3 regions of the Cytobacillus sp. FSL K6-0265 genome follow, and region 2 is predicted to be linked to each of the others. Evidence: a T-box and tRNA genes for the amino acid it is inferred to sense, from the RefSeq annotation. Region 2 holds a T-box; the other regions hold tRNA genes.

Region 1 (7,253 bases), 3.1 Mb from region 2:
ATAAAGTTCAACAAGGGAAGAAGATCTCATATGCTTATAACGATCGCCAATTAGATGAGATTATGAAAGAGCTTCCGGCTACGCCGAAACCAAATGTCCAACGTTACAAAGGTTTAGGTGAGATGAACCCAGATCAATTATGGGAAACGACTATGAATCCGGAAACGCGAACGCTCTTACAAGTCAGCTTAGAAGATGCGATTGAAGCAGATGAAACGTTTGAAATCCTTATGGGAGATAAAGTAGAACCACGCCGAAACTTTATCGAAGAAAATGCGCAGTATGTGAAGAATTTAGATATTTAATGAAAGTCAGGATAGAGTTGGTTCTATCCTGCTTTTACATAGATATTGTCAATAAAATGTAGCCTAAGCAATAAGCTTTGTGCGATAGGGAGGTACCTATAGATGGCTGACACGCCTAAGTCCCAAATTAAAGAAATTAATATAAGTGAGGAAATGAGAACGTCATTCTTGGATTATGCAATGAGTGTTATCGTTTCCCGAGCCCTACCCGATGTACGTGACGGGCTAAAGCCTGTGCACAGAAGAATATTATATGCAATGCATGATCTTGGTATGCACTCAGATAAACCGTATAAAAAGTCTGCCCGTATTGTTGGGGATGTTATCGGTAAATACCACCCACATGGTGATTCAGCCGTATATGAAACAATGGTAAGAATGGCACAAGACTTTAACTATAGATATATGCTTGTTGATGGACACGGTAACTTTGGATCAATTGATGGCGACTCGGCTGCTGCCATGCGTTATACAGAGGCCCGTATGTCCAAAATATCAATGGAATTATTAAGAGATATTAATAAAGATACCATCAATTATCAAGATAACTATGATGGAGAGGAAAAGGAACCGGTCGTCCTTCCTGCTCGTTTCCCTAATCTACTTGTAAATGGTACTTCTGGTATTGCTGTAGGAATGGCTACAAATATCCCTCCTCATCAATTAGGCGAAGTCATTGATGGTGTACTTGCGTTAAGTGAAAATCCGGAAATTACAATTCCAGAGTTAATGGAAATCATCCCCGGACCAGACTTCCCAACAGCAGGACTTATATTAGGCCGTAGTGGAATTCGAAAGGCTTATGAAACAGGTAGAGGCTCTATTACACTTAGAGCAAAGGTTGAAATTGAACAAAAATCAAATGGGAAAGAAGTTATCATTGTTAATGAAATCCCATACCAAGTGAATAAAGCAAGATTGATTGAAAAAATTGCTGACCTAGTACGTGATAAGAAGATTGATGGCATTACAGATTTACGTGACGAATCTGACAGAGATGGTTTACGAATTGTTATTGAAGTCCGTAAAGATGCCAACGCAAATGTGCTGTTAAATAATTTATATAAACATACAGCATTACAGACAAGCTTCGGTATTAATTTACTTGCTTTAGTGGATGGACAACCAAAAGTATTGAATTTAAAGCAATGCTTAGAATATTACCTAGCCCATCAAGTTGTTGTTATAAGAAGAAGAACAGAATTCGAATTGCGGAAAGCGGAAGCAAGAGCGCATATTTTAGAAGGTTTACGAATTGCATTAGATCATTTAGATGAAGTCATTAAATTAATTAGAGGGTCAAGAACAACGGATATTGCCAAAGAAGGCTTAATGACACAATTTGAACTTTCTGAGAAGCAAGCGCAAGCGATTTTGGATATGCGTCTACAACGTTTAACTGGTTTAGAACGTGAAAAAATAGAAGAAGAATATGCTAGCCTTATTCAATTAATTGCAGAATTAAAAGCAATTTTAGCAAGTGATGAAAAAGTGTTAGACATTATTCGCGAAGAACTGACAGAACTAAAAGACCGTTTTAATGATGAACGCCGTACAGAAATTGTTTCTGGTGGTCTTGAGCATTTAGAAGATGAAGATTTAATTCCTCAAGAGAACATTGTTATTACACTTACACATAAAGGTTATATTAAGCGATTACCAGTATCTACTTATCGTGCCCAAAAACGAGGTGGAAAAGGGATACAAGGAATGGGAACAAATGAGGATGATTTTGTTGAACACCTATTAACTACCTCAACGCATGATCATCTCCTCTTCTTTACGAATAAAGGAAAAGTGTATCAAGCTAAAGGATATGAAATTCCTGAATTTAGTAGAACAGCGAAGGGGATTCCTATCATTAACTTGTTAGGAATTGAAAAGGACGAATGGATTAATGCTGTCATCCCAATAGAGGATTTTGTGGATGATTGGTTCTTGTTTTTCACAACAAAACGAGGCATCTCTAAACGTTCACCATTATCTTCATTTGCTCATATCCGTACAAACGGCTTGATTGCTTTAGGCTTAAAAGAAGAAGATGAATTAATCTCTGTACGTTTAACAAATGGAGAAAAAGAAATCATTATCGGTACGAAGAATGGTCTCCTTATTCGTTTCCCTGAAGATGCGGTCCGTTCAATGGGACGTACAGCAACTGGAGTAAAAGGGATCACTCTAAGTGCAGAAGATGAAGTAGTTGGAATGGAAGTCCTAGAAGAAGGAGACAACATTCTAGTAGTTACGAAAAAAGGTTACGGTAAACAAACTCCAGTTGATGATTATCGTATTCAGGGTCGTGGCGGTAAAGGAATTAAAACGGCCAATATTACAGAAAAAACGGGTGATCTCGTTACGATGAAGGCTGTACGTGGTGAGGAAGACATTATGTTGATCACTACAGGCGGTGTCATCATCCGTATGGGAGTAGAAGATATTTCAACTATGGGAAGAAACACGCAAGGTGTAAGACTTATTCGAATCGATGAAAGTGTGAATGAATTCGTCTCAACTGTTGCAAAAGTTGAAAAGGAAGAAGAAAAAGATGGAGAAGAGCGAGCAAAGCCACTGGAAACTGCAGAGGAATTGCCTGAAGCTTCTATCGACAATGAAGAGGAAAGAGACTAAACCAATTGTTTAAGTCAAAGGAATGCCGGACTACAATTCAAATGCTAAAGTTTGAATTGAGTTCGGCTTTTTTATTAGAATGAGATAATTTTGAAGTCTCCCTAAAGTATTGCTACGTACTTATTAATAAGGGATTTTAGAGTGTGAGCGGCTGTATTCTTTGGTTGAAATCCTCGAAATATTATTTTATGAAAATAATTTATGAATAAGGCTTGCAAATTGTGGTTACTGCTGATATACTTATTCAAGTCAGCAAGAGGAAGACATGAAGAATTGATTGACATCAAAAAAAGATGTTGACTCAGATGACACGATATGTTATATTAATAAAGTCGCTTCTAAGCGATTGAGATTGTTCTTTGAAAACTGAACGAACATAAAACGTCAAGCGTAATTCTAAAAAAAGCTGATTTATCAGCAACAAAGCACCATAGGTGCAAACGAGCTAATCAAACACTTTATTGGAGAGTTTGATCCTGGCTCAGGACGAACGCTGGCGGCGTGCCTAATACATGCAAGTCGAGCGAATCAGAGGGAGCTTGCTCCCAATGATTAGCGGCGGACGGGTGAGTAACACGTGGGCAACCTGCCTGTAAGACTGGGATAACTCCGGGAAACCGGGGCTAATACCGGATAATATCTATTTATACATATAATTAGATTGAAAGATGGTTCTGCTATCACTTACAGATGGGCCCGCGGCGCATTAGCTAGTTGGTGAGGTAACGGCTCACCAAGGCGACGATGCGTAGCCGACCTGAGAGGGTGATCGGCCACACTGGGACTGAGACACGGCCCAGACTCCTACGGGAGGCAGCAGTAGGGAATCTTCCGCAATGGACGAAAGTCTGACGGAGCAACGCCGCGTGAGTGATGAAGGTTTTCGGATCGTAAAACTCTGTTGTTAGGGAAGAACAAGTATCGGAGTAACTGCCGGTACCTTGACGGTACCTAACCAGAAAGCCACGGCTAACTACGTGCCAGCAGCCGCGGTAATACGTAGGTGGCAAGCGTTGTCCGGAATTATTGGGCGTAAAGCGCGCGCAGGCGGTTCCTTAAGTCTGATGTGAAAGCCCACGGCTCAACCGTGGAGGGTCATTGGAAACTGGGGAACTTGAGTGCAGAAGAGGAAAGTGGAATTCCAAGTGTAGCGGTGAAATGCGTAGAGATTTGGAGGAACACCAGTGGCGAAGGCGACTTTCTGGTCTGTAACTGACGCTGAGGCGCGAAAGCGTGGGGAGCAAACAGGATTAGATACCCTGGTAGTCCACGCCGTAAACGATGAGTGCTAAGTGTTAGAGGGTTTCCGCCCTTTAGTGCTGCAGCAAACGCATTAAGCACTCCGCCTGGGGAGTACGACCGCAAGGTTGAAACTCAAAGGAATTGACGGGGGCCCGCACAAGCGGTGGAGCATGTGGTTTAATTCGAAGCAACGCGAAGAACCTTACCAGGTCTTGACATCCTCTGACAATCCTAGAGATAGGACTTTCCCCTTCGGGGGACAGAGTGACAGGTGGTGCATGGTTGTCGTCAGCTCGTGTCGTGAGATGTTGGGTTAAGTCCCGCAACGAGCGCAACCCTTGATCTTAGTTGCCAGCATTCAGTTGGGCACTCTAAGGTGACTGCCGGTGACAAACCGGAGGAAGGTGGGGATGACGTCAAATCATCATGCCCCTTATGACCTGGGCTACACACGTGCTACAATGGATGGTACAAAGGGCTGCAAGACCGCGAGGTTTAGCCAATCCCATAAAACCATTCTCAGTTCGGATTGTAGGCTGCAACTCGCCTACATGAAGCCGGAATCGCTAGTAATCGCGGATCAGCATGCCGCGGTGAATACGTTCCCGGGCCTTGTACACACCGCCCGTCACACCACGAGAGTTTGTAACACCCGAAGTCGGTGGGGTAACCTTTTGGAGCCAGCCGCCTAAGGTGGGACAGATGATTGGGGTGAAGTCGTAACAAGGTAGCCGTATCGGAAGGTGCGGCTGGATCACCTCCTTTCTAAGGAATATACGGAATTGACTTGATGTTAGACTGTTCGTTCAGTTTTGAGAGTGCAATCTCTTTGATATGAATAAATACTTTACCGTAAAGTTATGTGGGCCTATAGCTCAGCTGGTTAGAGCGCACGCCTGATAAGCGTGAGGTCGATGGTTCGAGTCCATTTAGGCCCACCATTTCAACTTTAATACGGGGCCTTAGCTCAGCTGGGAGAGCGCCTGCTTTGCACGCAGGAGGTCAGCGGTTCGATCCCGCTAGGCTCCACCAACAAATCGTTCTTTGAAAACTAGATAATGTAATGAAGAAGATTACCGAGTAATCGCCACCTTAGTTATTTTCTCTCTATATAATAGAGTAGAGATACTAAACTTTTTTAATAAACACAACCGTGAGGGAAGCGAAAGCAACCCAAACATAGGTTAAGTTAATAAGGGCGCACGGTGAATGCCTTGGCACTAGGAGCCGATGAAGGACGGGACTAACACCGATATGCTTCGGGGAGCTGTAAGTAAGCTTTGATCCGGAGATTTCCGAATGGGGAAACCCCCTATCCGTTATGGGATAGGATCCATACCTGAATACATAGGGTATGGAAGGCAGACCCGGGGAACTGAAACATCTAAGTACCCGGAGGAAGAGAAAGCAAACGCGATTCCCTGAGTAGCGGCGAGCGAAACGGGATTAGCCCAAACCAAGAGGCTTGCCTCTTGGGGTTGTAGGACATTCTATACGGAGTTACAAAGGAACGAGATAGACGAAGAGGTCTGGAAAGGCCCGCCATAGGAGGTAAAAGCCCTGTAGTCGAAACTTCGTTCCCTCCAGAGTGGATCCTGAGTACGGCGGGACACGAGAAATCCCGTCGGAAGCAGGGAGGACCATCTCCCAAGGCTAAATACTCCCTAGTGACCGATAGTGAACCAGTACCGTGAGGGAAAGGTGAAAAGCACCCCGGAAGGGGAGTGAAAGAGATCCTGAAACCGTGTGCCTACAAGTAGTTAGAGCCCGTTAATGGGTGATAGCGTGCCTTTTGTAGAATGAACCGGCGAGTTACGATTACATGCGAGGTTAAGTTGGACAGACGGAGCCGTAGCGAAAGCGAGTCTGAATAGGGCGAATATAGTATGTGGTCGTAGACCCGAAACCAGGTGATCTACCCATGTCCAGGGTGAAGTCCAGGTAACACTGGATGGAGGCCCGAACCCACGTACGTTGAAAAGTGCGGGGATGAGGTGTGGGTAGCGGAGAAATTCCAATCGAACTTGGAGATAGCTGGTTCTCTCCGAAATAGCTTTAGGGCTAGCCTCATGCGTAAGAATCTTGGAGGTAGAGCACTGTTTGGACTAGGGGCCCTCATCGGGTTACCGAATTCAGACAAACTCCGAATGCCAAAGATTTATCCATGGGAGTCAGACTGCGAGTGATAAGATCCGTAGTCAAGAGGGAAACAGCCCAGACCACCAGCTAAGGTCCCAAAGTATACGTTAAGTGGAAAAGGATGTGGAGTTGCTTAGACAACCAGGATGTTGGCTTAGAAGCAGCCACCATTTAAAGAGTGCGTAATAGCTCACTGGTCGAGTGACTCCGCGCCGAAAATGTACCGGGGCTAAACGTATCACCGAAGCTGTGGATTGAACATCGTAGATGTTCAGTGGTAGGAGAGCGTTCTAAGGGCGTTGAAGCTAGACCGTAAGGACTGGTGGAGCGCTTAGAAGTGAGAATGCCGGTATGAGTAGCGAAAGATGGGTGAGAATCCCATCCACCGAATGCCTAAGGTTTCCTGAGGAAGGCTCGTCCGCTCAGGGTTAGTCGGGACCTAAGCCGAGGCTGAAAAGCGTAGGCGATGGACAACAGGTTGATATTCCTGTACCACCGTATTCTGTTTGAGTGATGGGGGGACGCAGGAGGATAGGGTAAGCGCACTATTGGATGTGCGTCTAAGCAGTTAGAGGGACCATGAGGCAAATCCCATGGTCACATACCTTGAGCTGTGATAGCGAGGGAAATTTAGTACCGAAGTTCTTGATTCCACACTGCCAAGAAAAGCCTCTAGCGAGGAATAAGGTGCCCGTACCGCAAACCGACACAGGTAGGCGAGGAGAGAATCCTAAGGTGAGCGAGAGAACTCTCGTTAAGGAACTCGGCAAAATGACCCCGTAACTTCGGGAGAAGGGGTGCTCATTAGGGTGTTAAAGCCTTGATGAGCCGCAGTGAATAGGCCCAGGCGACTGTTTAGCAAAAACACAGGTCTCTGCGAAGCCGCAAGGCGAAGTATAGGGGCTGACGCCTGCCCGGTGCTGGAAGGTTAAGAGGAGA
Region 2 (7,253 bases):
AGTTTCCCGAGTCGGAATTTCTTCTTGCTTTAGGACAATTAGAAGAGCGACTTTCTGTACAATATGCGCCATCTCAAAAAGATGCCATTCAAAAAGCGTTAATGTCGCCAATGATGATATTAACAGGTGGTCCAGGTACGGGAAAAACAACGGTTATTCAAGGGATTGTTGAATTGTATGGTGAATTACATGGTTGTAGTTTAAATCCGAAAGACTATAAAAAAGAAGAGCCATTTCCTTTCTTACTAGCTGCCCCTACTGGAAGAGCCGCGAAAAGAATGGCAGAATCAACTGGTTTACCAGCTGTGACGATTCACAGATTGCTCGGCTGGAATGGAAGTGAGGGTTTTGACCATCATGAGGAAAACCCGCTTGAAGGGAAAATCCTTATAGTGGATGAAACTTCCATGGTTGATATTTGGTTAGCCAATCAACTTTTTAAAGCGATACCTGAAGAAATGCAAGTCATTCTTGTTGGTGATGAAGATCAATTACCATCAGTTGGCCCAGGCCAAGTATTAAGAGATTTATTACTTTCTGAACGCATTCCTCAAGTAAGGTTGACAGATATTTATAGGCAATCGCAAGGTTCCTCCATTATTGAGTTGGCACATGAAATGAAAAAGGGAAGATTGCCACAAAATATTACCCAGCAACAAAAAGATCGCTCCTTCTTTCAATGTCAGCCAGGTCAAATTGGTACGGTCATTGAACAAGTGGTGCGAAATGCAAAGAAAAAAGGTTATTTAGCAAAGGATATCCAAGTCCTTGCACCGATGTATCGTGGTCCGGCAGGTATTGATCGCCTGAATAAAATGATTCAAGAAATTTTCAACCCTAATGAAGATGGTAGTAGAAAAGAAATTGCTTTTGGTGATGTCGTCTATCGTATTGGGGATAAGGTTCTGCAATTAGTCAATCAACCTGAAAACCATGTGTATAATGGTGATATGGGTGAAATCATTTCAATATTTTATGCGAAAGAGAACACAGAAAAACAAGATATGGTCATTGTTTCTTTCGACGGCGTTGAAGCTACGTATACAAAACAGGATTTAAATCAAATCACACATGCCTATTGTTGTTCTGTTCATAAGTCACAAGGCAGTGAGTTTCCGATTGTTATTCTTCCGGTCGTTAAAAGTTACTACCGGATGCTACGGAGAAATTTATTATATACGGCCATTACACGAAGCAAGCAATTCCTGATATTATGTGGGGATGAAGAAGCGTTAAAAATGGGTGTACAACGTTTAGATGATCAATCAAGACGATCTAACTTACGATTGAAATTACAAGATGAGATCGTAGAAGTTGAGACAATTGAAGCAATTGATGAATCATTAACATATGAAGATTACTTGATGAAAGTCGACCCGATGATAGGAATGGAAAATATCACACCTTATGATTTTTTAGAGGCTGAATAGACTAAGATGAGAGATTTTTTCTCATCTTATTTTTTACCCTTGTATACATAAAACAAATTGCCAACCTTGAAAAAGAATGAGCTGTACCTTCTTTGAACAAAATAACAATGTTCAAAGAAGGTGGGAGTAACTTTTGCGAACATTTTCCTTATTAAGAGGCTTGTCGGTTATCGTGTTGAATAACGGTAGAGCAATTGGTGAAGTGAATGATCTCTTCATCTCACCCGAAGGATTAGTGAAGGGACTATGGGTGAAGAACCACTCATTTATTCGCAAATCCTTTTTTCTAGATATTAAAGATGTGTATTCATTTGGTTGGGATGGTGTGATGGTTGAAAGTTGTGATGTATTAACAGCTATTCCAAAGCATAGTGATTTTACGATTGCTAGTGAAAATCGCTTGGCTGGCCGAATGATGATGACAAGAGAGGGCGATCGCTTAGGACTTCTTCAAGATGTATATTTCAATGAAGAAATGGGCACAATCGTAGGGTATGAACTATCAGATGGCTTCTTTTCTGATGTACTTGAAGGAAAGAAAGTAATTAAAGCTAGTTGCGCACCAGCGATTGGAAAGGATGCCATTATTGTAAATGTAGAATAAGGTAGGTGTCCTTTCCATGATGCTTCAATGTCCTAATTGTCAAAGTAAAGATGTCGGTAAGATTGGCATTAATCAATATTATTGTTGGAATTGCTTTATCGAACTCTCATTGTCTAAAGGAATGATTCACACTCACCAAGTGGAAGAAGATGGGTCTTTAAGTTCTTTAGATGACTTATTTGATGAAGAAGAGCGTCGTTTTTCTTCATAAAAAAATTTTATGAGAGGTGTCATATAATGAATAAAATGTTAACCTCAGCAGCAGTCATCGGTGCAGGAGTAGCCGCATATAGCTATATGCAGAAAAATAACATCGTCTCAAAAAGAGATATGAAAAAGATACAAAGAAAAGTAATGAAAATGTTTTAATTGTTATATCGTCCTCAATCAAATGATTGGGGGCGTTTTTCGTATGGGTGTTAGTTTTATTTTCAGATTCTCTCCTTGTTTAACTTGTATGTATAATTCATATGCTCTCTTCTCAAGATATTAAAGGGAGGCGTAGTGTATGGACGTTCGTATAAAATGGTTGTACCGTTTAGGCTTTGTTTTGCTTATTCTTATTTTACTTTTTATCTTTTTCCAATTAAAAGAATTATGGCTCCCTCTTTTGAAATTACTGTTAGTTGTGCTGATTCCGTTTTTACTTGGGGCATTTTTTACATATCTCTTACATCCTATTGTTGAAAAGTTACATCAAGCAGGTATGCACCGAGGATTAGCAGCTTTTGGTATTTATTTGTTGTTTTTTGGTGGTGTAGGCTACGGATTGTATAAGGGTATTCCGGCTTTTATTCATCAACTAAATGATTTAGTTAATCATGCGCCAGAGTTTGCCGAGCAATATCGATCTTTTATTGCTTTGATTCAAGATCGCACATCTGAATGGCCAGAAACATTACAATTACGTGTGGAGGATGGGATTAACGATATAGAAGCAGCATTAGATAAATTATTAACAAAGGCAATCAATATATTGCTTGAGATTCTTAATTATGCTTTAATCATCGCCATTATCCCATTTATCTCCTTTTACCTATTAAAAGATTATACAGATGTAAAAAAAGCAGTCTGGTACTTAACGCCAAGAAGATGGCGCAAAGAGGCTGTTTTGTTTGTAAGAGATGTTGATAAGTCGCTCGGTGGTTATATTCGTGGACAACTCCTTGTATGTTTAGTAATCGGGGTAATTTCAGCTACTTTATTTTGGGTGTTCGGTATGAAGTATCCATTGTTGCTTGGGTTTATTATTGCAATAACCAACATTATTCCCTACTTTGGGCCAATTATTGGTGCAGTCCCAGCGGTGATAATTGCAGCAACACTGTCAGTAAAAATGGTGATTATTACATTAATCATTATTGTCGTATTGCAATTTGTGGAAGGGAATATATTATCTCCATTAATTGTAGGGAAAAGCTTACATATGCACCCCCTCATAATTATGCTTTCATTATTAGCTGGTGGAGAAGCCGGCGGTATCATTGGTTTAATTATGGCTGTTCCGATTTTGGCAATCCTAAAAATCAGTCTTATACATGCGCGTAAATTGTTAATGAACCGACATCACACAGATAAGGTATAGTTTAAGCTGTATTTGTTGATACTGTTAGACATTGAGATGTTGACAAAAGAGCAAAAAACTAGCTATAATTCGACTATATCTATTTAAATAATGTTAAGATGTTGATGGAAGAAGTATGTTATAGTCCATTTGAAAGAGAGGAAATTCCATGGCTGAGAGAATTTCTCGATGAAGGATAACAGAAAGCTAATCCGGAGTGCAGTTAACTACTGCCGTTCACCGCGTTAAGGTGCTTTGAGAGGTGAGAGTTTTCTTTCACAATCAGGGTGGTACCGCGAGTTTCAGTTCTCGTCCCTGTATTGGGGATGAGGGCTTTTTTTTATGGTTACATCTATTTTTAGGAGGTTTTTTTATGAAACATTTAACTGGCGCAGAAATTAGACAAATGTTTTTAGATTTTTTTAAAGAAAAAGGCCATGCAGTTGAACCAAGTGCTTCTTTAGTACCGCATGAGGATCCATCATTATTATGGATTAACAGTGGTGTAGCTACGTTAAAGAAATATTTTGACGGTCGAGTCATTCCTGAAAATCCAAGGATTGTTAATGCACAAAAATCAATACGTACCAATGATATCGAAAATGTAGGTAAGACAGCACGTCACCATACATTCTTTGAAATGCTTGGGAATTTCTCTATCGGTGATTATTTTAAAGAAGAAGCGATTCTATTTGCTTGGGAATTCTTGACGAGCCCAAAATGGATTGGTTTTGAAGAAGAGAAATTATCTGTGACAATCCACCCTGAGGATGATGAAGCGTACCAATTATGGAGAGAAAAAGTAGGGGTGCCAGAAGAGCGAATTATTCGTTTAGAAGGGAATTTCTGGGATATCGGAGAAGGCCCAAGTGGACCGAACACAGAAATTTTCTATGATAGAGGAGAAGCGTACGGTAACGACTTAAATGATCCCGAGCTCTATCCTGGTGGAGAAAACGAACGTTATTTGGAAGTATGGAATCTTGTATTTTCTGAGTTTAACCATAATCCAGATGGCACATATACACCACTACCAAAGAAAAATATTGATACAGGCATGGGCTTAGAGCGTATGGCTTCAGTTGTGCAAAATGTAAAGACGAATTTTGACACAGATCTATTTATGCCAATTATTAAAGGGACAGAAGATATTTCCGCTGAGAAATATGGAAAAACTGCGGAACAAGATGTCGCATTTAAAGTGATTGCTGACCATATTCGTACAGTCGCATTTGCGATTGGTGATGGCGCTCTTCCATCAAATGAAGGAAGAGGATATGTCCTAAGACGATTATTACGTCGCGCGGTTCGTTATGCGAAGCAAATCAATATTCATCGTCCGTTCATGTTTGAGTTAGTACCAGTAGTCGCAGAAATAATGGTTGATTACTATCCACAAGTAAAAGAAAAAACAGCTTTTATTCAAAAAGTCATAAAAAATGAAGAAGAACGCTTCCATGAAACGTTACACGAAGGTTTAGCTATTCTTTCAGAAGTAATGAAAAAAGAAAAAGCGAATGGGCATACCGTTATCGATGGAAAGGATGTTTTCCGTCTTTATGATACGTATGGTTTCCCTGTTGAATTAACAGAGGAGTATGCGGAAGAAGAAGGCATGACCATCGACCATGATGGCTTTGAAAAAGAAATGGAAAATCAGCGAGATCGCGCTCGTGCTGCTCGTCAAGATATTGATAGTATGCAAGTCCAAGATCGTGTCCTAGGTGACATTACGGTAGATAGTAAGTTTGTTGGGTATGAGCAATTGACGATTGATACTGAAGTCGCATCAATTGTAAGTGGTGGAGAGCTAGTAGACGAAGCTTCTCAAGGCGAAGAGGTTCAGTTAATATTAACAGCTACTCCTTTCTATGCTGAAAGTGGTGGACAAATTGCTGATAAGGGAACGCTAACAGCGAGTGGCTTAAAGGTTGAAATAAAAGATGTTCAAAAAGCTCCAAATGGACAAAATCTCCATCGTGCAGTTATTACTGAAGGAGTATTAAAAGCTCATTCATCGGTTAAAGCAACGGTTGATTATTTTAATCGTAATAAAATCGTAAAAAATCATACAGCGACACATCTTCTTCATCAAGCATTGAAAGATGTATTAGGGTCTCATGTAAATCAAGCAGGTTCTCTCGTTGAACCAGATCGACTAAGATTTGACTTTTCTCACTTTGGACAAGTAACAGGAGAAGAATTAGAGAAAATCGAAGCCATTGTTAACGAGAAAATTTGGAATAGCTTAAATGTACAAATTGACCTAAAAGGTATTGAAGAAGCGAAAGCAATGGGAGCAATGGCCTTATTTGGAGAAAAGTACGGGAAAATTGTACGAGTTGTTCAAATCGGCGACTATTCATTAGAACTTTGTGGTGGTTGTCATGTTCCGAATACTGCTGTAATTGGTTTGTTCAAGATCCAATCTGAAAGCGGGATTGGTGCAGGCACAAGAAGAATTGAAGCAGTCACAGGTGAAGGCGCTTATAAGATGATGACAGAGCAAATCTCTGTATTAAAAGAGGCTGGAGCCAAATTAAAATCAAATATAAAAGATGTACCAGTAAAAATTGACGGCTTACATGCAGAAATCAAGCAATTGCAAAGAGAAAATGAATCATTAGCAACTAAATTGGGTAATATTGAAGCTGGAAGCTTGATTGACCAAGTGAAAGAAGTGGATGGTGTTAAAGTATTAGCTGCAAAAGTTCAGGCGACTGACATGAACCACTTGCGAAATATGGCAGATGAATTAAAACAAAAGCTTGCTTCAGCAGTGGTTGTACTTGGAAGTGCGAATGAAGGAAAAGTTAACTTAATTGCCGGTGTGACAGATGATTTGATTAAAAATGGTTATCATGCGGGTAAATTAATTAAGGAAGTGGCTACTCGCTGCGGAGGCGGTGGCGGTGGACGCCCAGATATGGCGCAAGCTGGTGGAAAAGACCCAGCAAAATTAGAAGTGGCGTTACAATTTGTAGAGGAATGGGTAAAATCCGTTTGATTACCGAATAGTTTAGTGTAGAATGTAGGTAAACAAAGCGAATCATAAAAAGAAGAGGTTAACCATAACCTCTTCTTTAATGACCTTGGTGTAGCTATCAATCCTTCTCTTTTTGATAGGTAGCTTTATCGCTTAAGAACAGAATAGTGAGGTGTAGCAATTGAGCTCATTTGACAAAACGATGAGATTTAATTTTCCTGAGGAACCATTTGAACAAGATGTCAATAAAGTATTGTTCCATGTTCATGATGCTCTGCAGGAAAAAGGGTACAATCCTATTAATCAAATTGTAGGTTACCTGCTTTCTGGAGACCCTGCCTACATACCCCGTCACAAAGATGCACGGAATGTGATTCGCAAGTTAGAACGGGATGAAATTATTGAAGAACTTGTGAAGTCGTATTTAAAACAGCAACGAGAGGGATAATATGCGTACAATGGGATTAGATGTCGGCTCAAAAACTGTCGGCGTGGCTGTGAGTGATGGTCTTGGTTGGACAGCCCAAGGCATCGAAACAGTGAAAATTAATGAGGAACAAAATCAGTACGGGTTTAAACGTATTGGTGAGCTGCTCAAAGAATATGAAGTAACAAAAGTTGTTGTTGGCATTCCTAAGAACATGAATGGTACAATAGGGCCTAGGGGAG
Region 3 (7,253 bases), 3.0 Mb from region 2:
CTCCACAACACTTTTTAAATCCTCAGCAATATCTTCTTCTGATTTCCCTAATGTGATTTGGTTAGAAACCTGAAAGATATTACCTAATGCTTCGCTACCTTCACCATAAATTCCTCTAACAACTAAACCAAGTTGGTTAATTGCCGGAATGATTCTATTCATTTGGTGAGTTAATACCAATCCTGGTAAATGCATCATGACAGAAGCTCTAAGTCCTGTGCCTACATTAGTTGGGCAACTAGTTAAATACCCTACCTGTTCATCATATGCATAATCAATCTCAGTTTCTAACCAATCATCAATTTGATTAGCAACTTCTAATGCTTCTGATAATTGAAACCCTGGAAATAAACACTGTATACGTATATGATCTTCTTCATTCAACATAATGCTAACCTCTTCATTTTCTGTAAGTAGGCAGGCACCATGACTAGCGTTTTCTGCTAAATGAGGACTAATTAAATGTTTTTCCATCAACACCCTTTTTTGCAAAGGTTGTAGATCATCCATCTGCAATAATGAAAAGTCACCATACGTATCAAAAGTCGATTTTTCCATTCTTGCTTTAATAATATCTATTACACGTTTAGCTTCATCATGGGAAAAGATTGTTGGAAAATTAACCTGTTTAATATTGCGGGCTAAACGAATTCTAGAACTAAGTACGATATCAGAATCAGGACCTTCCGCACTCATCCAAGAGCTGACAGCCTGATTGATAAACCTTTCTAAAGACAAGTTCATTCCCCTCCCTCTAGATGGTTTTTCATTTCTTTTTCCAATTGACGTATTGCGTCTCTTGTCTCTGCAGCTTTCTCAAATTCCTCTTTAGTTATAAGTTCTTTTAAGGTTATTTTCAAATCCTCAATTTGCTTTTTCAAATGGATATCTCCACCCATTCTTGTGGGAATTTTACCGTTATGATTCCAATTCCCACTATGAAGTCTCTTAATAATTGGCCTCAACTGTGCTCGAAAGGAATCATAACAATGGGCACATCCAAATTTCCCGACTTTAACAAATTGAGGAAAGGTCATCGAACATTGTTCACACTGTACTACCTGCGTTTGTTTATTTAACTGAGCTTGGTTATTTGCATAACTCGTATCTATATTAAATAATCCGCTCAATAGATTATTAATAGAAAATCCAGAGCCGTTATTTATCATAAACATATCGCCATGTTCTTGGGCACATTTTTCGCATAAATGGAACTCAGCCTTTTCACCATTCATAATTTTTGTAAAATGTAGAGTCGCAGGTCTCTGATTACATTCTCCAGAGCCGTTATTTATCATAAACATATCGCCATGTTCTTGGGCACATTTTTCGCATAAATGGAACTCAGCCTTTTCACCATTCATAATTTTTGTAAAATGTAGAGTCGCAGGTCTCTGATTACATTCTTGGCATATCATCTGTTTCACCCCTCCATACTTTACAGCCTACTTATATTTCAATGTATTTAGCATCGCAACAAGCATCCTTGCTCTTAACTCATCCCTATAGGGTAACTCTAAGTAAAGAACTGAACGGTCAATGACACTCAACATAATCTTCGCTTCTCTAGTAGTAATAATCTCTTCTTCAACTAATCTGTTTATAATATTTTCAGCACTATTTTGAGAAATACGATCACGTACAATCCCAATCAATTGATTAATTAAATCAACATAATCATATGCTTGCACTTTGGTAATTCTTATATAACCACCACCGCCACGTTTGCTTTCGACAGCATAGCCTTTTTCAACTGTAAACCGAGTATTTATTACGTAATTTATTTGAGATGGGACACATTGAAATTTATCAGCAATCTCGCTCCGCTTAATTTCAACAATTTCCCTTTCACTAAGTTCCAAGACTTCTTTAAGATATTTTTCAATAATATCTGATATATTTTTCACCCGGCCTCCCCCTATCTGACTTTGACTATATTTGACATAAATTATACATGATTTGTGTGAAATGTTGCAACGAAGTAGTATTATTAATTTTCCCCTTTTTTTCTAAATCTCAAACGTATGAAAGATAGGTTCGTTCATTAAATTTATATTATGTATAGATTATTTAATTGTTATTTGTCCATTTAAATAAACGAATGTATGATAGCACTACAAAAAAGAGCACATTCAAATGATGTGCTCTTTCATCTTGCCCGGCAACGTCCTACTCTCACAAGGGGACAGCCCCTAACTACCATCGGCGCTGAGAAGCTTAACTTCCGTGTTCGGTATGGGAACGGGTGTGACCTTCTCGCTATCGCCACCGGACTATGAAATTGTAAGGGAATCGTTCCCTCAAAACTAGGTAATGTTGAAGAAGATTGTTATTGAGTAATCGCCTATGCGTGCTGACGGTACTACTTACGTAGTGCTGTCTAGCTACGGCGCCTAGGTGCTCGAGGTCATAAGCCAAATTTGTCATGAGGTTAAAGAACAACCTCCTGTCAAATTCGTCTTATGCTTGTCGCACCTGGACAAGGCGCCTCCGCATTTCGTTTTTTGGTTAAGTCCTCGATCGATTAGTATTAGTCAGCTACATGTGTCGCCACACTTCCACCTCTAACCTATCAACCTGATCATCTTTCAGGGATCTTACTAGCTTGCGCTATGGGAAATCTCATCTCGAGGGGGGCTTCATGCTTAGATGCTTTCAGCACTTATCCCTTCCGCACATAGCTACCCAGCGATGCCTTTGGCAAGACAACTGGTACACCAGCGGTGCGTCCATCCCGGTCCTCTCGTACTAAGGACAGCTCCTCTCAAATTTCCTGCGCCCACGACGGATAGGGACCGAACTGTCTCACGACGTTCTGAACCCAGCTCGCGTACCGCTTTAATGGGCGAACAGCCCAACCCTTGGGACCGACTACAGCCCCAGGATGCGATGAGCCGACATCGAGGTGCCAAACCTCCCCGTCGATGTGGACTCTTGGGGGAGATAAGCCTGTTATCCCCGGGGTAGCTTTTATCCGTTGAGCGATGGCCCTTCCATGCGGAACCACCGGATCACTAAGCCCGACTTTCGTCCCTGCTCGACTTGTAGGTCTCGCAGTCAAGCTCCCTTGTGCCTTTACACTCTACGAATGATTTCCAACCATTCTGAGGGAACCTTTGGGCGCCTCCGTTACTCTTTAGGAGGCGACCGCCCCAGTCAAACTGCCCACCTGACACTGTCTCCCATCCCGATAAGGGATGTGGGTTAGAATTTCAATACAGCGGGGGTAGTATCCCACCGACGCCTCCACCGAAGCTAGCGCTCCGGCTTCTAAGGCTCCTACCTATCCTGTACAAGCTGTACCAAAATTCAATATCAGGCTACAGTAAAGCTCCACGGGGTCTTTCCGTCCTGTCGCGGGTAACCTGCATCTTCACAGGTACTATAATTTCACCGAGTCTCTCGTTGAGACAGTGCCCAGATCGTTACGCCTTTCGTGCGGGTCGGAACTTACCCGACAAGGAATTTCGCTACCTTAGGACCGTTATAGTTACGGCCGCCGTTTACTGGGGCTTCGATTCAAAGCTTCGCGTGAGCTAACCTCTCCTCTTAACCTTCCAGCACCGGGCAGGCGTCAGCCCCTATACTTCGCCTTGCGGCTTCGCAGAGACCTGTGTTTTTGCTAAACAGTCGCCTGGGCCTATTCACTGCGGCTCATCAAGGCTTTAACACCCTAATGAGCACCCCTTCTCCCGAAGTTACGGGGTCATTTTGCCGAGTTCCTTAACGAGAGTTCTCTCGCTCACCTTAGGATTCTCTCCTCGCCTACCTGTGTCGGTTTGCGGTACGGGCACCTTATTCCTCGCTAGAGGCTTTTCTTGGCAGTGTGGAATCAAGAACTTCGGTACTAAATTTCCCTCGCTATCACAGCTCAAGGTATGTGACCATGGGATTTGCCTCATGGTCCCTCTAACTGCTTAGACGCACATCCAATAGTGCGCTTACCCTATCCTCCTGCGTCCCCCCATCACTCAAACAGAATACGGTGGTACAGGAATATCAACCTGTTGTCCATCGCCTACGCTTTTCAGCCTCGGCTTAGGTCCCGACTAACCCTGAGCGGACGAGCCTTCCTCAGGAAACCTTAGGCATTCGGTGGATGGGATTCTCACCCATCTTTCGCTACTCATACCGGCATTCTCACTTCTAAGCGCTCCACCAGTCCTTACGGTCTAGCTTCAACGCCCTTAGAACGCTCTCCTACCACTGAACATCTACGATGTTCAATCCACAGCTTCGGTGATACGTTTAGCCCCGGTACATTTTCGGCGCGGAGTCACTCGACCAGTGAGCTATTACGCACTCTTTAAATGGTGGCTGCTTCTAAGCCAACATCCTGGTTGTCTAAGCAACTCCACATCCTTTTCCACTTAACGTATACTTTGGGACCTTAGCTGGTGGTCTGGGCTGTTTCCCTCTTGACTACGGATCTTATCACTCGCAGTCTGACTCCCATGGATAAATCTTTGGCATTCGGAGTTTGTCTGAATTCGGTAACCCGATGAGGGCCCCTAGTCCAAACAGTGCTCTACCTCCAAGATTCTTACGCATGAGGCTAGCCCTAAAGCTATTTCGGAGAGAACCAGCTATCTCCAAGTTCGATTGGAATTTCTCCGCTACCCACACCTCATCCCCGCACTTTTCAACGTACGTGGGTTCGGGCCTCCATCCAGTGTTACCTGGACTTCACCCTGGACATGGGTAGATCACCTGGTTTCGGGTCTACGACCACATACTATATTCGCCCTATTCAGACTCGCTTTCGCTACGGCTCCGTCTGTCCAACTTAACCTCGCATGTAATCGTAACTCGCCGGTTCATTCTACAAAAGGCACGCTATCACCCATTAACGGGCTCTAACTACTTGTAGGCACACGGTTTCAGGATCTCTTTCACTCCCCTTCCGGGGTGCTTTTCACCTTTCCCTCACGGTACTGGTTCACTATCGGTCACTAGGGAGTATTTAGCCTTGGGAGATGGTCCTCCCTGCTTCCGACGGGATTTCTCGTGTCCCGCCGTACTCAGGATCCACTCTGGAGGGAACGAAGTTTCGACTACAGGGCTTTTACCTCCTATGGCGGGCCTTTCCAGACCTCTTCGTCTATCTCGTTCCTTTGTAACTCCGTATAGAATGTCCTACAACCCCAAGAGGCAAGCCTCTTGGTTTGGGCTAATCCCGTTTCGCTCGCCGCTACTCAGGGAATCGCGTTTGCTTTCTCTTCCTCCGGGTACTTAGATGTTTCAGTTCCCCGGGTCTGCCTTCCATACCCTATGTATTCAGGTATGGATCCTATCCCATAACGGATAGGGGGTTTCCCCATTCGGAAATCTCCGGATCAAAGCTTACTTACAGCTCCCCGAAGCATATCGGTGTTAGTCCCGTCCTTCATCGGCTCCTAGTGCCAAGGCATTCACCGTGCGCCCTTATTAACTTAACCTATGTTTGGGTTGCTTTCGCTTCCCTCACGGTTGTGTTTATTAAAAAAAGTTTAGTATTTCATACTCTATATAATATAGAGAGAAAATAACTAAGGTGGCGATTACTCGGTAATCTTCTTCATTACATTATCTAGTTTTCAAAGAACGATTTGTTGGTGGAGCCTAGCGGGATCGAACCGCTGACCTCCTGCGTGCAAAGCAGGCGCTCTCCCAGCTGAGCTAAGGCCCCGTATTAAAGTTGAAATGGTGGGCCTAAATGGACTCGAACCATCGACCTCACGCTTATCAGGCGTGCGCTCTAACCAGCTGAGCTATAGGCCCACATAACTTTACGGTAAAGTATTTATTCATATCAAAGAGATTGCACTCTCAAAACTGAACGAACAGTCTAACATCAAGTCAATTCCGTATATTCCTTAGAAAGGAGGTGATCCAGCCGCACCTTCCGATACGGCTACCTTGTTACGACTTCACCCCAATCATCTGTCCCACCTTAGGCGGCTGGCTCCAAAAGGTTACCCCACCGACTTCGGGTGTTACAAACTCTCGTGGTGTGACGGGCGGTGTGTACAAGGCCCGGGAACGTATTCACCGCGGCATGCTGATCCGCGATTACTAGCGATTCCGGCTTCATGTAGGCGAGTTGCAGCCTACAATCCGAACTGAGAATGGTTTTATGGGATTGGCTAAACCTCGCGGTCTTGCAGCCCTTTGTACCATCCATTGTAGCACGTGTGTAGCCCAGGTCATAAGGGGCATGATGATTTGACGTCATCCCCACCTTCCTCCGGTTTGTCACCGGCAGTCACCTTAGAGTGCCCAACTGAATGCTGGCAACTAAGATCAAGGGTTGCGCTCGTTGCGGGACTTAACCCAACATCTCACGACACGAGCTGACGACAACCATGCACCACCTGTCACTCTGTCCCCCGAAGGGGAAAGTCCTATCTCTAGGATTGTCAGAGGATGTCAAGACCTGGTAAGGTTCTTCGCGTTGCTTCGAATTAAACCACATGCTCCACCGCTTGTGCGGGCCCCCGTCAATTCCTTTGAGTTTCAACCTTGCGGTCGTACTCCCCAGGCGGAGTGCTTAATGCGTTTGCTGCAGCACTAAAGGGCGGAAACCCTCTAACACTTAGCACTCATCGTTTACGGCGTGGACTACCAGGGTATCTAATCCTGTTTGCTCCCCACGCTTTCGCGCCTCAGCGTCAGTTACAGACCAGAAAGTCGCCTTCGCCACTGGTGTTCCTCCAAATCTCTACGCATTTCACCGCTACACTTGGAATTCCACTTTCCTCTTCTGCACTCAAGTTCCCCAGTTTCCAATGACCCTCCACGGTTGAGCCGTGGGCTTTCACATCAGACTTAAGGAACCGCCTGCGCGCGCTTTACGCCCAATAATTCCGGACAACGCTTGCCACCTACGTATTACCGCGGCTGCTGGCACGTAGTTAGCCGTGGCTTTCTGGTTAGGTACCGTCAAGGTACCGGCAGTTACTCCGATACTTGTTCTTCCCTAACAACAGAGTTTTACGATCCGAAAACCTTCATCACTCACGCGGCGTTGCTCCGTCAGACTTTCGTCCATTGCGGAAGATTCCCTACTGCTGCCTCCCGTAGGAGTCTGGGCCGTGTCTCAGTCCCAGTGTGGCCGATCACCCTCTCAGGTCGGCTACGCATCGTCGCCTTGGTGAGCCGTTACCTCACCAACTAGCTAATGCGCCGCGGGCCCATCTGTAAGTGATAGCAGAACCATCTTTCAATCTAATTATATGTATAAATAGATATTATCCGGTATTAGCCCCGGTTTC

The links. The T-box of region 2 lies ahead of alaS (alanine--tRNA ligase). A T-box ahead of a tRNA ligase gene usually reads a tRNA of that ligase, here a tRNA-Ala.
Region 1: it has a tRNA-Ala gene. The T-box ahead of alaS (alanine--tRNA ligase) is inferred to sense a tRNA for this amino acid. The anticodon was not compared.
Region 3: it has a tRNA-Ala gene. The T-box ahead of alaS (alanine--tRNA ligase) is inferred to sense a tRNA for this amino acid. The anticodon was not compared.

The regions. Positions count from the first base shown of each region.
Region 1 is NZ_JBBOPE010000001.1:5,809-13,061, forward strand. It holds gene gyrB (DNA topoisomerase (ATP-hydrolyzing) subunit B) at 1-305, shown strand, start outside; gene gyrA (DNA gyrase subunit A) at 408-2,933, shown strand; rRNA gene MHH73_RS00040 (16S ribosomal RNA) at 3,392-4,940, shown strand; tRNA gene MHH73_RS00045 (tRNA-Ile) at 5,040-5,116, shown strand; tRNA gene MHH73_RS00050 (tRNA-Ala) at 5,132-5,207, shown strand; rRNA gene MHH73_RS00055 (23S ribosomal RNA) at 5,358-7,253, shown strand, end outside.
Region 2 is NZ_JBBOPE010000001.1:3,097,653-3,104,905, reverse strand. It holds gene recD2 (SF1B family DNA helicase RecD2) at 1-1,430, shown strand, start outside; gene MHH73_RS15710 (PRC-barrel domain-containing protein) at 1,564-2,034, shown strand; gene MHH73_RS15705 (hypothetical protein) at 2,054-2,245, shown strand; gene MHH73_RS15700 (DUF3918 family protein) at 2,272-2,403, shown strand; gene MHH73_RS15695 (AI-2E family transporter) at 2,543-3,619, shown strand; T-box leader at 3,712-3,918, shown strand; gene alaS (alanine--tRNA ligase) at 3,972-6,605, shown strand; gene MHH73_RS15685 (IreB family regulatory phosphoprotein) at 6,766-7,032, shown strand; gene ruvX (Holliday junction resolvase RuvX) at 7,034-7,253, shown strand, end outside.
Region 3 is NZ_JBBOPE010000001.1:97,450-104,702, reverse strand. It holds gene MHH73_RS00550 (protein arginine kinase) at 1-738, opposite strand, end outside; gene MHH73_RS00545 (UvrB/UvrC motif-containing protein) at 741-1,298, opposite strand; gene MHH73_RS00540 (CtsR family transcriptional regulator) at 1,446-1,907, opposite strand; rRNA gene rrf (5S ribosomal RNA) at 2,157-2,273, opposite strand; rRNA gene MHH73_RS00530 (23S ribosomal RNA) at 2,505-5,438, opposite strand; tRNA gene MHH73_RS00525 (tRNA-Ala) at 5,593-5,668, opposite strand; tRNA gene MHH73_RS00520 (tRNA-Ile) at 5,684-5,760, opposite strand; rRNA gene MHH73_RS00515 (16S ribosomal RNA) at 5,860-7,253, opposite strand, start outside.